3 regions of the Paenibacillus sp. JL3B1040 genome follow, and region 1 is predicted to be linked to each of the others. Evidence: riboswitches for the same ligand, from Rfam matches in the RefSeq annotation. Region 1 holds a riboswitch; each other region holds the start of a gene.
The links. Region 1 has a riboswitch for glycine ahead of gcvT (glycine cleavage system aminomethyltransferase GcvT). Riboswitches for the same ligand answer to the same signal wherever they lie in the genome.

Region 2: another riboswitch for glycine. It lies ahead of sdaAB (L-serine ammonia-lyase, iron-sulfur-dependent subunit beta); the one in region 1 lies ahead of gcvT (glycine cleavage system aminomethyltransferase GcvT).
Region 3: another riboswitch for glycine. It lies ahead of ACZF99_RS26080 (amino acid permease); the one in region 1 lies ahead of gcvT (glycine cleavage system aminomethyltransferase GcvT).

Annotation. Positions count from the first base shown of each region.
Region 1 covers NZ_CM169317.1:3,238,039-3,243,332, forward strand. Annotated here, with positions in the region: gene proC (pyrroline-5-carboxylate reductase) at 1-326, shown strand, start outside; gene mtnB (methylthioribulose 1-phosphate dehydratase) at 394-1,068, shown strand; gene gcvH (glycine cleavage system protein GcvH) at 1,170-1,565, opposite strand; glycine riboswitch at 1,813-1,913, shown strand; glycine riboswitch at 1,917-2,051, shown strand; gene gcvT (glycine cleavage system aminomethyltransferase GcvT) at 2,147-3,292, shown strand; gene gcvPA (aminomethyl-transferring glycine dehydrogenase subunit GcvPA) at 3,299-4,663, shown strand; gene gcvPB (aminomethyl-transferring glycine dehydrogenase subunit GcvPB) at 4,651-5,294, shown strand, end outside.
Region 2 covers NZ_CM169317.1:1,236,344-1,241,637, forward strand. Annotated here, with positions in the region: gene ACZF99_RS05365 (S8 family serine peptidase) at 1-2,078, opposite strand, end outside; glycine riboswitch at 2,572-2,704, shown strand; gene sdaAB (L-serine ammonia-lyase, iron-sulfur-dependent subunit beta) at 2,888-3,559, shown strand; gene sdaAA (L-serine ammonia-lyase, iron-sulfur-dependent, subunit alpha) at 3,576-4,457, shown strand; gene ACZF99_RS05380 (response regulator transcription factor) at 4,550-5,239, shown strand; gene ACZF99_RS05385 (sensor histidine kinase) at 5,236-5,294, shown strand, end outside.
Region 3 covers NZ_CM169317.1:5,682,405-5,687,698, forward strand. Annotated here, with positions in the region: gene ACZF99_RS26065 (DUF2975 domain-containing protein) at 1-437, shown strand, start outside; gene ACZF99_RS26070 (helix-turn-helix domain-containing protein) at 451-663, shown strand; gene ACZF99_RS26075 (DUF817 domain-containing protein) at 653-1,486, shown strand; gene ACZF99_RS26080 (amino acid permease) at 1,533-2,912, opposite strand; glycine riboswitch at 3,067-3,144, opposite strand; gene ACZF99_RS26085 (hypothetical protein) at 3,278-4,054, opposite strand; gene ACZF99_RS26090 (DinB family protein) at 4,159-4,707, opposite strand; gene ACZF99_RS26095 (helix-turn-helix transcriptional regulator) at 4,801-5,294, opposite strand, start outside.

The sequences.
Region 1 (5,294 bases):
TAACGGGCGTATCCGGGAGCGGACCCGCATATGTTTATTATCTGATGGAAGCGATGATCGAAGCGGGGATCGAAGGCGGCCTGACCGCGGAGCAATCCCGCGAGCTCACGGTGCAGACGGTGCTGGGCGCCGCCCGGATGATGGCGGAAACCGGCGAAGCGCCAACCAAGCTGCGCGCGGATATCACCTCGCCAAACGGTTCGACGCAAGCCGCGATCGGCGTGCTGGAAACCGGCAGCTTCCAGCCGAACGTGCGGGCTGCGGTCCACCGGGCCGCCGAACGTTCGAAGGAAATGGGCGAAGCGGTTAGACAGGCGCTGTTGTAGCAGCAGCGCTTGGGCCAACAAGGGGGGGCTGGCCGCCCTGAGGCCAGTGCGAAAGGGGGACGGGAGCATGAATTATGGCGACATCCCATGGGAAGAGAAACAAGCGGCGCTGGGCGCGTTAAGCCGAGTGCGGGAAGTGTTGGCGGCCCGCGGCTGGTTTCCCGCTTCCAGCGGAAGCTTATCGGTGCGGGTCGGCAGTTATACGCCCGACCGGTTTGTGTTTGCCGTTATTTGCGACGAGACGCACACGTCGGAGTTGTCCGCGGAGCCTTCCGCTCCGGCAAGCGTGCTGTTCGTCGATGCCGCCGGCGCGCCTTGCGAACCGACGCGGCTGAAGCCTTGCTCCGATACGCCGATTCACGCGAAAATTTACCGGATGACCGGCTGCGGCGCGATTGTTCACGTCCATACGGCGTTCAATAACGTGCTTAGCGAATATTTCGGCGCGGACGGCGGGGTCCCTCTCAAGGGAAACGAGCTGCTCAAAAGCTTGGAGATCTGGGAGACGGATGCGGAAATTCGGGTGCCGATCCTGCCGAATCCCGAACTCCCTGCGATCCTCAAGCGAATATCGGGTGGGCTGGATACGCGCGTTCCCGCGTTGCTGCTCCGAAACCACGGGATTTATGCCTGGGGCTCCGGCGTTGCGGAGGCCAAGCGGCATCTGGAAGCGCTGGAGTTTATGTTCGAAGCGCTGTACCGCTCCCTGCTGTTGCCCCCCCATGGGCGCAATGCCCGATAACGACAACTCGCGGCATGCGATAGGCGGTTGGGCGGATCGTTGATCCGCTCCTTTCGCGCTAACGCTGGCCGCGAGTTTTTTTTCATGTGCATGAAACCGGATTATCTCTCGATAAATTCCGCATACGCTGTAGAGTCCATCAAATTTGCCAACGCGAGGTTCGGATCCTCCTTCAGCCGGATGTGCACCATCCAACCTCCATCGTAAGGCTCTTCATTCACGAGCTCCGGCGCGGTGTCCAGCTCCCCGTTGACCGCCAGCACGGTCCCGCTGACCGGCGTAAACAAATCGGCCACCGTCTTGACGGATTCGATCGTGCCGATGGCGTCCTGCGCTTCGATCTCCTGCCCCGGATCGGGCAGCTCCACGAACACGATATCGCCCAAACGATGCTGGGCGACGTCGGAGATGCCGATTTTCACCGTCCCGTCCCCCAAATCAAGCACCCATTCATGCTCATCGCTGTACCAAACGTTTTCCCTGATCTCACTGGCCAAGATTAGCTCCTCCTCTGTCCGGATAATCTATCGTCCCCTACTTGCCTTGCCGATGCTCGAACCTGAAGTTTCTTCGTTCAGATTATTCCAAACCCGGCTCTCATGTCAATATTATTAACACATTTGATAGAGTCTAGCAAAATGTAAGCGTAGACTTTTCCATTAAACGAAATAGTTTAAAATTATTATGATAACTTTATTGACATCTCGATCGATTTTGAGTATTAATGAGATGTATAAGCTGCGGTTGATGGCAGAGGGAGAGATTACAATACGCAAGTTCTGTAACGCCGAAGGAGCAAACCGCCATGCGGTGAATCTCTCAGGCAAAAGGACTTCTGCCGGACGCAACTCTGGAGAGCATTCGCAAGCGATGGAATCGATGGAGTGATGAAGTCATCTTCGCATTGCGCGAATCACCCAAGGGGAAACCTGCACGTGCCTTCATGGCTTCGGCAGGGTAACTCTCAGGTACAAGGGACAGAGCCAGGAAGATCCGTTAGGGAAGCTGACGGAATTTCTTTGGCCTGTCCTTTTCGTTTTTCCAAAAAAGGCCGATCCGGCCCTACGAGGTGATGGTAATGTCCGAATCCGCATTGCGGCGAACGCCGCTCTACTCCGGGTATGCGCGTTACGAAGGCGTCCGCTGCATCGATTTCGGCGGCTGGGAGCTGCCGGTGCAGTTCAGCGGCATCCAGAAAGAACATGAAGCCGTGCGCGAGCGCGCCGGATTGTTCGACGTGTCGCACATGGGCGAATTTTTCGTGGAAGGACCGGAAGCGGAACGCTTTTTGCAGCGTATGACGACCAATGACGTGACCCTGCTCCAACCGGGTAAAGCCCAGTATACTTTGCTGTGCTACCCCGATGGCGGCGTGGTGGACGATCTGTTGATTTATATGCTGGAGCCGGGGAAGTACATGCTGGTAGTCAACGCCTCGAATATCGAAAAGGATTGGGAATGGCTGCAGCGTCACCTTCCCGCCGACGGCGCAACGATGCGTGACGCGTCCGGCGAGACGGCGTTGCTGGCCGTGCAAGGGCCGCTCGCTTCCACGATCCTCTCCCCGCTTTGCGATGGGCAGGAGCCCGCGGCCTTGCGCCCGTTCGCCTTTATTCCGGAAGTGCGGATTGCCGGTATTCCGGCGCTGCTGTCGCGAACCGGGTATACCGGCGAAGACGGCTTCGAGTTATATGTGGCGGCGGAACGCGCGAAAGCGTTATGGGACGTTTTGATGGAAGCCGGGGCGGCGTACGGCCTGCTCCCCGCCGGGCTCGGCGCCAGGGATACGCTGCGCTTCGAAGCCTGCCTGCCGCTGTACGGGCAGGAGCTCGGGCCGGATATCACCCCGCTCGAAGCCGGTCTGAACCGGTTCGTGAAGCTGCAGCAGGGCGATTTCATCGGGCGCGAGGCGCTGGCCAAACAGCGGGACGACGGCGTACCTCGCCGCTTGGTCGGCCTCGAGATGATCGATCGCGGCATCCCGCGCACGCATTACCCGGTGTTTGCCGAAGGCTCGGAAGTACCGCTCGGGGAAGTGACGACAGGTACGCAGTCGCCGACTTTGAAAAGAAACCTCGGGATGGCGATCCTGACCAGTGCCTATACCGAACCGGGTACGATCCTGGAGGTCGACATCCGCGGCAAACGGCTGAAGGCCAAGGTCGTCCCGCTGCCGTTCTATCGCCGAAACGAAAGCCGCCAAGCGACGAAAGGAGATTCATAAAACCGTATGCTAAAGCACCGTTATTTGCCGTTAACCGAACAAGACCGAAATGAAATGCTGGCGGCCATCGGCACCGATTCCGTGGAGGCGTTGTTCCGCGATATCCCGGAGGCCATTCGCTTTCAAGGCGAGCTCCCGGTCTCCCCGCGCCTGGACGAATACGCGCTGACCCGGCACCTGGCCGAGCTGGCCGGGCGCAACGCCGACACCGATCGCTTCGCCAGCTTCCTCGGCGCCGGACTTTACGACCATCACATCCCTTCCGTAATCCAACACGTCGTGTCCCGTTCGGAGTTTTATACCGCCTACACGCCCTATCAACCGGAAATTAGCCAAGGCGAGCTGCAGGCGATTTTCGAGTTCCAATCCTACATCTGCGAGCTGACCGGCCTCAAGGTCGCCAATGCCAGCATGTATGACGGAGCCACCGCTTTGGCCGAAGCCGGCAACCTGGCTGCGGCCGCCACCAAGCGCAAGCGGCTCGTCGTCTCCCGCGCCGTCCACCCGGAAGCCCGCGAGGTGCTCGCCACTTATGCCCATGGCCTGAACCTCGAGCTCGTCGAGGTCGGCTGGGAGCAAGGCGTGACCGATCGCCAGGCGCTCGCCGCCGCCATCACCAAGGACACCGCCGCCGTGCTGATCCAAAACCCGAATTTTTTCGGTTCTTTGGAGGATCTTCGCGCGATCGGCGAATTGGCTCACGCGCACGGCAGCTTGCTGGTCGTCAGCAGCAATCCGCTGGCGCTTGGCCTGCTGGAAGCGCCGGGCAAGCTCGGCGCCGACATCGTCGTCGGCGATGCCCAGCCGCTTGGCCTGGCCCCTTCCTTCGGCGGTCCGACCTGCGGATTCTTCGCCGTATCGGAAGCGCATATGCGCCGGATGCCCGGCCGGATCGTCGGACAAACGACCGACCGGAACGGCAAGCGCGGGTTCGTCCTGACCCTGCAGGCCCGCGAGCAGCATATCCGCCGCGAGAAAGCGACCTCGAACATTTGCTCCAATCAGGCGCTGCTTGCGCTGGCCGCCTCCGTCTATCTGTCCGTCATGGGCAAGCAAGGGATGGCCGAGGTGGCGGAGCTGAATTTGCAGAAAAGCCATTATGCCCAAAAGACGCTGACCGCCATTCCCGGCGTAAGCGCGGCTTTTGAATCGCCGTTCTTCAACGAGTTCGTGCTGCGGCTGCCGGAGGGGACCGATCCGGTCCGGCTGCAGCGGGACTTTCTCGCCGCAGGCTTGATCGGCGGGTACGATCTCGGCCGCAGCTACCCCGAGCTGGCCGGCCATCTGTTGATCGCCGTAACGGAAAAACGCAGCAAAGCGGAAATCGACCAATTCGCCCGCGTGATGGAGGAATCGATATGTCCGAAATAAAAGAGACGAAACCCGATGAATTGTTGATTTTTGAGCGCAGCCGCCCCGGACGGGTCGGCTATTCCCTGCCGGAATGCGACGTCCCGGCCGTCGCTAAGGAAGAACTGGTGCCGCAGGGCATGCTGCGGAGCGAAGGCTTGGCTTTCCCCGAAGTGTACGAGGTGGACGTGATCCGTCATTATACGGCGTTATCCCGCCGGAACTTCGGGGTCGATAACGGATTTTATCCGCTGGGCTCCTGCACGATGAAATACAATCCGAAGGTCAACGAGGACGTGGCGCGGTATTCCGGCCTGGCCAAAATCCATCCCTTTCAGCCGGAGGAAAGCGTGCAAGGCGCGCTGGAACTGATGCACCGCCTGCAGCGGGACCTGGCCGGACTCACCGGCATGGATGAGGTGACGCTGCAGCCGGCGGCCGGGGCCCACGGCGAATGGACCGGCCTGATGATGATCCGCGCCTACCACGAAAGCCGCGGCGAGCGGCGGACCAAAGTGATCGTGCCGGACTCCTCGCACGGCACCAATCCGGCCAGCGCTTCGGTTGCCGGATTCGAGACGATCACCATCCCGTCCACCGCGCGCGGCATGGTCGATCTGGACGCGCTGCGCGCAGCCGTCGGCGAAGACAC
Region 2 (5,294 bases), 2.0 Mb from region 1:
GCGCTGCCCGGTCCGCTGACCGGCGTTCCCCAGGCCCAGGTGTTTCCGGTTCCGCCGGACATAAATCCGGTGACATCGGACTCGAAATCCTGCAAATAACCGGGCGCGATGCCGGTCGATACCGTTACGGTGTATGGCTTGCTGTCAAACCCGTTGTTGCCGTAGTCGTTCACGCGAATGTAGTATTCAAGTCCGGCCGTCCCGATGAGGAAGGCGGGTACGGTTGCTTCATATCCGCCATCCTTTTCGTTCCCGGAAACCCGTTTGGCCGGAAGATATAAATAATGGCTGGTTCCTGTTTCTTTGGCGTAAAACTCGACCGACGTGACGGCAACGTCGTCGCTTACGCGGGCGGATAACGTTACATCGAAGCCTTCATATACTAAGGTAGGCGGCGTATGCTCCAGGACCGGCTCGTCCAAGTCTTCTCCGCCGGTCACCACGCGCCCGGAGACCATGCCGACCCCTTCCAGCACGGAGCCGACGGCGTCCAGTGCATTTACGATGCCGTACCCGTACCCGTTATTGGGGGCCGCCTCATATTCGCCGTCCGTCCGCGGCGTGGCCGTGTGGGTCAGGATGTCCTCCAACTGGTCCACCGTGAGGGAGTGGTTGGCCTGCAGCAACAAGGCGGCGATCGCTGTCGTGTGCGGCCCCGCCATCGAGGTGCCGTTCCAGCCGCCCTCGTAGGCTCCGCCGGGAACGGAGGAGCGAATGTTCACCCCCGGTGCGGAAACCTCCGGTTTAATTTCATCGTAAGGCGAGGGTCCCCGCAAAGAGAAATCGGCCAAATTTCCGCCGATGTCCGTGGCGCCGGTGGCGAACGCTTCGGGATAGTTGGCCGGTGCGGCTACGGAGCCGGGACCGCCGGGATTGAATTCATCGACGTTGCCCGCCGAAAACTCGGGGAAGATTTGCGCGCTTCTCCAAGCCTGCACGATCGGGCGGAACCATTCGTCGATGCCGGGGCCACCGCCCCAGGAGTTGTTGACCACATCGGGAGCCAGCTCCGGATGAAGATTCCCTTCGGCATCGATCGGGGCCAGTAGCCATTGGCCGCCATCCAGGATGATGGCATCCGTGGTGGAGGGGTTAAAGATCCGCACCGCGATCCACTTGGCCCCAGGTGCGACGCCGATCCGGTTCGAGCCGTCCGGCTCCGAGCCGACCATCGTCCCCATGGTGTGCGTGCCGTGGCCGTGGCTATCCGTCGGCAGCGAAGCATGGCTATGCGGATCGTACCAACTGAGCTCGGGATCGACGACATTGCCCGAGGCATCGAATCCGCGCCATTTGCTTCTCAAGGCCGGGTGATTGTACTCGACGCCGGTATCGAGGTTAGCCACTACGATGCCGGTGCCGTCGATGCCCCTATTCCACACCTCGGGGGCATTCACCTGGGCAATATTCCACTCGACGCTGCTTGGCGTAACATCCGAGGTCTGCTTGCCGGTGTCGGTCTCGGCAGCCGTCTTTCCGTCAGCAGGTTGCGCGGAAGGCGTCTCAACGGCAGGCCGCGTTGCCGGTTCTTGATGGATTTCGACCTTTTGCAGATGACGTTCTTCATTCGGAAGGATCTTCTCCACTTCAGGGAAAAGGGCGATTTGCTCCAGTACCTCTTTTGTACTTGTCACCGCCATGGCATTTACGATAAAGTAGCTTTTGTAGTCCTTCACCTCTCCGGATTCCCGGGCTTTCCGCAAATATTCGTCCAGTGCGAATTGGGTGCGGGAGGCCGTCTCGCGCAATGCGCTGACAACGGAAGTCCGGGCGGACAGCTTGGCGGCGGAAGGAGTAGCTTTCTCCAACGTGGCTTTCTGGAGAGCCAGCTTGGCGACCGAGGCCGTATCGGTTTGTTCTTTGAGCTTGACCAGGTAGGTGACGAAGTCGTCCTGCTTAAACTGAGTCTGCAATTTGGCGTCGATTTTGGCTTCAACCACGTGGGGCGCGGTCGACTTCAGGCTGCTTTTTCCCGTAACTCCACTGCTGTCGGCGGAGGCGACGGGGACGAGGGTCAACGCAAGAAGGATCGACATGCCAAGCGAGAAAGATTTGCGAAATCTCTTGAGACTTATCAACTTCTTCACTCCCTTTATGAGGTTTTAAGATCCAGCAAAGATCCATTGGCGGCCGCCCGGAGAAACATTCAGCAAAGTCCGGGTACATTATGCCTGGTAACGAATGGAGCGAGCGTCCCTTTGTTCATCACCTCCTTAATCGAAGTCAGTTGATGCAAATGCGGGTAAGCCATGATGGATGAGAAGCTGAAAGCCGGATGCGGAGTGAGAGGTAACACGGCCGAGCCTGCCTGCGCTGATGTGAAGGAAAGTTAACGCGGAGCGCACCTTATTTTCAACATTTCATAAAATAAGGTAAAATCTGGAGTTGTTGGGGATAGTATATATCTGTAAATTTAAGGATACAAGTGGCTTTACATGAAAAATATACATATTTTCACATAAAAATAGGAAAATATGACTAGAATAGCTTAACAAACCATGTAACCTTATGTAAGTTATCTTGACATATTGCTAACTTCGTTTTACATTAAACACAAATTCATACAGGCGAATGAGGATGATGGGAGAGTCCGCAGGGGGAGCCGGAAGGGAAGGGGAGCCTCAATAGCGGCACCGAAGGAGCAAAGGGCCGGTCCTGCAAACCGGCAGCCGAATCTCTCAGGTACAAGGACCATGATCGGACGCCACTCTGGAGAGAGCGATCAGCCACCCAAGAGGTACATGGATCCCGGATCAAGGGTAGGCCGGGAACATTAAACTTTCAGGTAACGGGGACAGAGCAAAGGGGCAGCGGCCTTTTTGCGCTGTCCCTTTTTCGTGGTAAACCGGCGGATCATCTTGAATGCCAATAAGGGAGAGATTGAACCATGCGCTTCAAAAACGTGTTTTCCATTATCGGGCCGGCGATGATCGGTCCATCGAGCTCGCATACCGCCGGGGCGGTGCGGATCGGGCGATTCGCGCGGCAATTGTTCGGGGAACCGCCGGTGGAGGCGGCGATTTGTTTTTACGGCTCTTTTGCCGAAACGTACAGCGGACACGGCACCGATTTGGCCGTGGTCGGCGGCATCCTCGATTACCGCACGGACGACGAGCGAATCCGCCATTCGCTGCAGGATGCCGCGGAGCAGGGGGTGAAGGTGGTATTTTCCACGGGGGTCTTACCCGGTGCGCATCCGAATACGGTAAAAATTACGCTGACCGGCGCGGACGGGCGGCATATGGAAGTGACGGGCGCGTCCATCGGCGGGGGAACGGTCGTCATTCGGAGCATCGACGGATTTGAGGTCAAAAGCTCGGGCGAGCTGCCGACGCTGGTGATCTCCCACGCCGACCGGCAAGGGGTGCTGGCCGGCATTACCGCCTTGTTCAGCCGGGAGTACGTCAACATCGGCTACATCATCACCGACCGGAAAGGGCGCACGGGCGAGGCATTGACCGTCGTGGAAGCCGATTCGTCCATCCCCCCGCAATTAAGGGAGGCGATCGGTTCGTTGGAGCATGTCGTCCGGGTAGCCTATATCGATCTGTCGAGATAAGAAAGGAGAGAGCGGAATGCGCTTCAAAAATTTGCGGGAGCTGGTCCGGCTGTGCGACCGGGAATCCCAAACGATTTCCGGCATCATGATCCAGGATCAGGCGGCCGAGAGCGGGCAATCGGAGGCGGAGATCCTAGCCGCCATGGGCGAGTATTACCAAATCATGAAAACGGCGGTACACAAAGGGCTGACGGAGGATATCGTCTCCACCAGCGGTCTGACGGGCGGCGACGCCAAACGGGTCGAGGCTTACCGCGGCCGCGAAGAGGCTTCCGTCGGCGACATCGCCTGCCGGGCGATGGCCTACGCGCTGGCGGTGTCCGAGGTCAACGCCTCGATGGGGCGAATCGTCGCCACGCCGACAGCCGGTTCCTGCGGCATCATCCCCGGCGTGTTCGTGAGCGCCCAAGAGCGCTTCGGCTGGGAGGACGATCACCTCGTGCGCGGGTTGTTTTGCGCCGGGGCTATCGGTTACGTGATCGCCAACAACTCGTTTATTTCCGGCGCGGAAGGCGGATGCCAGGCGGAAATCGGCTCGGCGATCGGCATGGCGGCCGGAGCGATGGTCGAGCTGCGCGGCGGGACGCCGGAGCAGGCGGTGCAAGCCGTCGGTCTCGCGCTTAAGAACACGCTGGGCTTGATCTGCGATCCCGTCGGCGGCTTGGTGGAAATCCCCTGCATCGTGCGCAACGGCTTTGGCGCGGTGAACGCCCTTGCCGCCGCCGATATGGCGCTGGCCGGCGTGCGCAGCGCGATCCCGTCGGACGAAGTCATCGACGTGATGCTGGAGGTCGGCTCGGCGATGCCCAGCCGCCACCGCGAAACGGCGCAGGGCGGGCTGGCGCAAACGCCGACCGGCCGCAAGATCATGAAAGAGCTGCGGAGCCGGAAGAAATAATTACAAATTCAGAGATGACACATTTTTTCGAAGGGATGTTCGTGTATAATCTGCTTGTAGGAATGACCGGAGGGAAAGGGCGTACTTTTATCATGACGAGCATTCTGATCGTAGAAGATGATGCGGGCTTGAACAAAGGGATCGCGCTGACGTTGGCCCGGGATGGAATCGCCGTGGAACAGGCTTATGATTTGGCGGGAGCGGAAGCGCGGCTTGAGGCGGGCGGAATCGATCTCATCCTGCTTGATGTCAGACTGCCGGACGGAAGCGGCCTGGACTTTTGCGCCAAGCTCCGAGAGACTTCGCGGATCCCCGTCATTTTTCTGACGGCGAACGATATGGAGTCCGATATCGTGATGGGCTTCGAACTGGGCGGGGACGATTACATCACGAAGCCGTTCAGCCTGATGGTGCTCAGGTCGCGGGTGATGGCCGTGCTCCGGCGCTGTGACCCCGGCCGCGAGGATAAAGTGGTGATCGGCTCCCTCGCGTTCGACTTCGGCAAAATGGATTACCGCAAAGAGGGAGTGGCCATTCCGCTCAGCGTGACGGAACAAAAGCTGCTGAAGGCGCTGGTGAACCACCGCGGACAAATTCTGACCCGGGAGCAGCTGATTTATCTCGTATGGGGGCATGAAGCGGAGTTTGTGGATGAGAACGCATTGACCGTCACGATCAAGCGATTGCGGGCCAAGATCGAGGAGAATCCCTCCGCGCCTCAATATATTAAAACGGTATACGGGCTCGGGTACTTGTGGACCGACGTGGGGGTGCCGCGATGAGAAGCGGCCGCGCAACCGGCGGAGGATACGGGCACGCCGAATTAGCCGGAGGGCG
Region 3 (5,294 bases), 2.4 Mb from region 1:
TCCTGATGGGCATCGCGATCCTTGCCGTATGCGCGCTGGGGGTACCCGCGATAGCCAAAGATTTGGTGGAGTATTATCCGCCCTTCCTCTACCTGACCGTGCTCATTCCTATGTACGCATCGGCCATTCCTTTCTTCTTTGCGCTTTACCAGACGCTAAAGCTGCTAAGCTATATCGACAAGAATACCGCCTTCTCCGAAGCTTCGGTAAGGGCTCTAAAGAGCATTAGAAACTGCGCGGTCGCCATCTGTATTCTGTATACGGTCATCCTGCCGATCCTGTTCATCATTGCGGAGAAGGACGATGCGCCGGGACTCGCCGCGATCGGGCTGGTCATCTGTTTCGCTTCCCTCGTGATTGCCGTCTTTGCGGCCGTGCTTCAACGTCTCTTAAGAAATGCTATCGACATCAAATCGGAAAACGATTTAACGATCTGAGGTGAAGGAATCCATGCCCGTAATTATCAATCTTGACGTCATGCTGGCAAAACGGAAAATGAGCGTCACGGAGCTTTCGGAGAAGGTCGGCATCACGATGGCGAACCTGTCCATTTTGAAAAACGGGAAGGCCAAAGCCATTCGATTCTCCACTTTGGAGGCGATCTGCAAGGCGCTGGATTGCCAGCCCGGTGACATTATGGAGTACCGAAACGATGAGGAGTAGCCTGAGTCGATCTCTGAACAAAGGGGAGTTGCGCGTGGGTAACCGCCTTAAACGCCTTGAGCATGCCCTTCGGCAGTTGGTGCGCTTCGGCTGGCAGCAGGCGTTGTCCTGCGTGTTTCCCGTGGTGATTTTTGCATCGCTGGCTTTGACGCAGTGGCTTCCCTTTCCCTTCCTGCCGCGGTATGACTGGCTGCTGCTGATCTGCCTCGCCATGCAGGTCTGGATGGTACGGTTCGGACTGGAGACCCGCGACGAACTGAAGGTGATTACGGTCTTCCACTTGATCGGTTTGGCGCTGGAGATGTTCAAGGTTCATATGGGGTCCTGGTCCTACCCGGAGGAAGCCTGGACGAAAGTGAACGGCGTCCCTCTCTACAGCGGGTTTATGTATGCCAGTGTAGCCAGTTACCTGTGTCAAGCTTGGCGGCGTCTGAAAGTGGATCTGATCCGCTTTCCCCCGCTCTGGCTGGTCGTCCCGCTGGCCGCCTCGATTTATCTGAATTTCTTCACCCACCATTATTGGATCGATGTTCGCTGGGGGTTGTCGGCGCTGGTGCTGCTCGTCTTCTGGCGAACCTGGGTGACCTACGAGGTAGGCGGCAAGCCCTACCGGATGCCGTTATCCCTCTCCTTTGTGCTGATCGGCTTCTTTATCTGGGTCGCGGAAAACGTCGCCACGTTCTTCAGCGCCTGGAGGTATCCGAACCAATCCGACGGCTGGCACCTCGTCCGTCTTGGCAAGATCAGCTCCTGGCTTCTGCTCGTCATTATCAGCTTCCTGATCGTCGCCGCATTGAAGCGGGTGAAGGGGCGTCGGGAATAAGCAAAACCCCGCAAATTTGATTCGAGTTGCAAAGCTGGGACCGCCGTTAGAGATGGGTCTGCTCAAGGGGGACGTGAGTTGCCCGCTCCTTGCGTTTTCTTATCGCATGCAATCCGAACAGGAGAATGAACCACAGCGGCGTCAGCAACAGAGCCGGACGGGTCTCCTCCGCAAACAGCATGATCAGCAAAATGGCCGCAAACATCACGAGGACCGCATAATTGACAAATGGCGTAAACGGCGCCCTAAATGTCGACTTGACCTGCAGCTCCGGCCGCGTGCGCTTATAACGAATATGGCACACGAGCACCACGCCCCACACCCAAATAAAGCAAATGGCGCTAATCGTCGTCACGATGCCGAAAGCTTGCCCCGGAATCAGCTTGCTTAACAGCGCCCCTACGGAGATGACCAGCGTGGAAACCAGCAGCGCGTTGCCGGGCACATGGTTTTTGTTCAGTGTCGCCATCCCGGAGGGAGCCTGCTTGTTTTTGCTTAAATTATAGAGGATCCGGCTGGTCGAGAACATCCCGCTGTTACAAGCGGACGCGGCCGAAGTCAAGACGACGAAGTTAATGATCCCCGCGGCAACCGGAATGCCGACCAGACTAAACGTCTTCACGAACGGGCTCTCCGCCGGAGTCAGCCCCGTCCAGGGGTTAATGCACAAGAGGGCGATCAAGGCGCCAACGTAGAAGAACAAAATGCGCAGCGGAATTTTATTAATGGCCGACGGGATATTTTTCTCCGGATTGGACGTTTCCGCCGCCGACACCCCTACCAGCTCCACGCCGACATAAGCGAATACCACCATTTGGAAGGAGAGCAGGAAACCTTGGATTCCGTTCGGGAAGAGGCCGCCATGTCCCCAAATGTTCTTCGCCGACACGGTTCCCGCATCCGTCTTGAATCCGATGACCAGCAAAACGACGCCGAGGCCGATCAATACGAGAATCGTGACGACCTTGATTAAGGCAAACCAAAATTCCAATTCGCCGAAGTTCTTCACCGTCAACAGGTTAAGTCCCAGCAGGATGATCAAGCAGATGACCGCCGGAACCCATTGCGGGATATCGAACCAATACTGAACGTAAACCCCTACCGCAATCACATCGGCCATGGCCGTCATGATCCAGCAAAACCAATAGGTCCATCCGGTAACGAACGCGGCCCGCGGCCCCAGATAGTCTTCGGCAATGTCCGTAAACGATGAATAGCCGGCTTTGGACAACAGCAGCTCTCCCAACGCTCGCATCACAAAGAACACGGCAATCCCCACAAGGAGATAGGCAAAAATGATCGACGGCCCGGCCAGTTGAATCGCTTTGCCCGAACCAAGGAACAATCCCGTCCCAATCGTGCCGCCGATGGCGATCAACTGAACGTGCCGATTCGCTAAATCCCTTTTTAATTCCTGCTGCACCATACCTGATTCCCCCTTAAAGTCATGAGCTTCCTCATATGAAATAATGAACAAATTAGGCATAAAAAAAGAGACTGGATGCCCTCCAATCTCCGGAACGTAAAAAGAATAAATAGGACTTGGCATACTAGGCGAAACGCCTGCCAAATCGACGTATTTATACTCTTCTGTCCTTTTGCCTGAGATTGTGAACCCTTCGGCGCCGCGGAATCGCGGTCTCTCCAGAAGCTGCTCCGGCTATAGTGTGATCCATAGCCATCATAGCTTGCGAATGATTTAATTTTTCGATGGTAACAAGGAATGTGAATTATTTTTCAATATTAATCGCAATGAAATTTTTTGTCAACGAGATAGTTCCCCCGCTGCTTCTATCGGCAAGTTAGAATAGCCAATCGCCGTATCTCATCGCTTAATCTTCGATTGACTGGATACACTTCTTCTATGAAATTTAAAATACGAAGTGCCGATTCGGGAACATGATCGTATCCCTGTATCATGTCTCCTATGATTTCTGCAAAACGGGGGTACCTCCTCTCGAGCCGCCTCTCATTCCCGAATGGGTCGGGAAAATAGTCCACCTCTTGCTCCAGCAAATGGAGTACGGATAAAATCCTGTCCACTGCGTAACCTTGAACAAACCTCGTCGCGGATAGACACTCCCCCCTAGCATAGCGACCGAGCCCCACGTATAGATTGGTTAAGGCTTCATTCAAAGGAAAGTCTAAGGATTCCGCTTTGGGGCTGGGGACCGGGTTGGAAGGTTTCGCGATTGCCGTATTGGCATACATAGGGTCCTTCCATATGACCCGGCCTTCTGTATAGGTAGCGTTCGCCAACTCCCATTCCTCGAATACTGCATATTCCCCAAAAATACCGTCCTCGAACAGTACTTTATAGCCGATATCCGAATTCTTAAACGAATAGGCAAGAGGGTGTACATCCTCTAGCCAATCCAACCGGTCTATATATCTGTTCTTCTCCCCGGGCTTGACAATGACAAAAAAATCCAAATCCGAATATTCATCCAACCGTTCTGTCTCGACCCCAACGGAGCCAACTCCTAGTAACAGAAGAGCTCCCCCCTTGCGTTCGAGTGATTTGCCGATCTCGCCCAGCCGTTGCAACAGCAATTCTGTTCTCGACATTACGAATCCTCCCCTAATTTTGGAATGCAAAAAGGGTCCAACCCACTTCTCAGCGAGGTTGAACCCGAAGGTTGCATTGCCTTTATTTTCTTACAGCGAAATTATCACATCTTCTTGTTGCTGTCAATCGATTTCGCCTGCCGTTCCAGCAGGAAGAACAAATAATCCGTAGGGACCCCGGCATACCCTTGCTGCCGCAGCATCGCGGTCACGTTCCCCCGGTGATACGTCCCGTGATTGACCACATGCTGCAGAATGTCGGAGAACCGCGTATCCAGGCTGCCATACTTCGGGTGATGAATCGTTATCGCCTTGTCCGGGTCGGGCGTACGCCGCAGCAGATCGCGGAAGCGGTCGGCGACGCCGGCGAACAGCTGCCGTATCTCGCCTACGGACTTGCCTTTCGCTTCCTCCGACCAGATTGGCATTTTCGGAAAAATATCCTCGTTCGGAACCCCTTCAAGCACGGACAGATAGAGCTGGTCGAACAGGTAAATATGTCCCACCGCGTCCGCCACGGACGGGAATACGCTCGTCACTTCCGTGTGGAATACCTCCTCCGGAAGCTGCTCCAGATGAGAGAAAAGTCGGTCATTCGCCCAAACATGATAGGCCAAACATTGATCCGCCGATCTTTGCATGAATCTCTTCACGCTCCTTATCCTCGTTGTCGTTTAGCTGCCGCTCCCGCTGCAGCCGTGTCCCTATCGTATACCGGGTTCCATGACAAACGCTGTCAGCGAAGATCAATCGGTTTCATCCAAGTAATGTTTGGCGATGCCGGAGGCGGTTTCCTGAATTCGGCGTTTCAACTCCGGCGGTTCGAGTACTCGGATGGCCGTCCCGAACGTGATTAGATACTTCGGAAGGTACTTGTTCATCGTCGGAACGTCGAGCACAAAACGTGCCTCCCGATCGGTGCGTTCCGTCAAATAATGGCGAAGGTGCCAATGGCCGCACACCTCATTCAGCTTGTCCGGCAATCCTTCGATACGAACGCCGATCAGCGGCCCTTCCGCTTCCCGTCCCTGCTCGGACCGGTCACGGAAATAGTCGGATACCGAGAAGCCTTCCGGCTTTTCGAACCGCGCCTCGGTCGGCGTAAGCCGCGCGATGCGGTCCACGCGGAACGTCCGCATCGCTTGCGATCGATGGCAGAACGCCACCTCATACCATTCGTTTCGGTCAAACGCCAACCCGTACGGATCAATGTCGCGTTCTTCCTCCCGCTCCGTGTCGG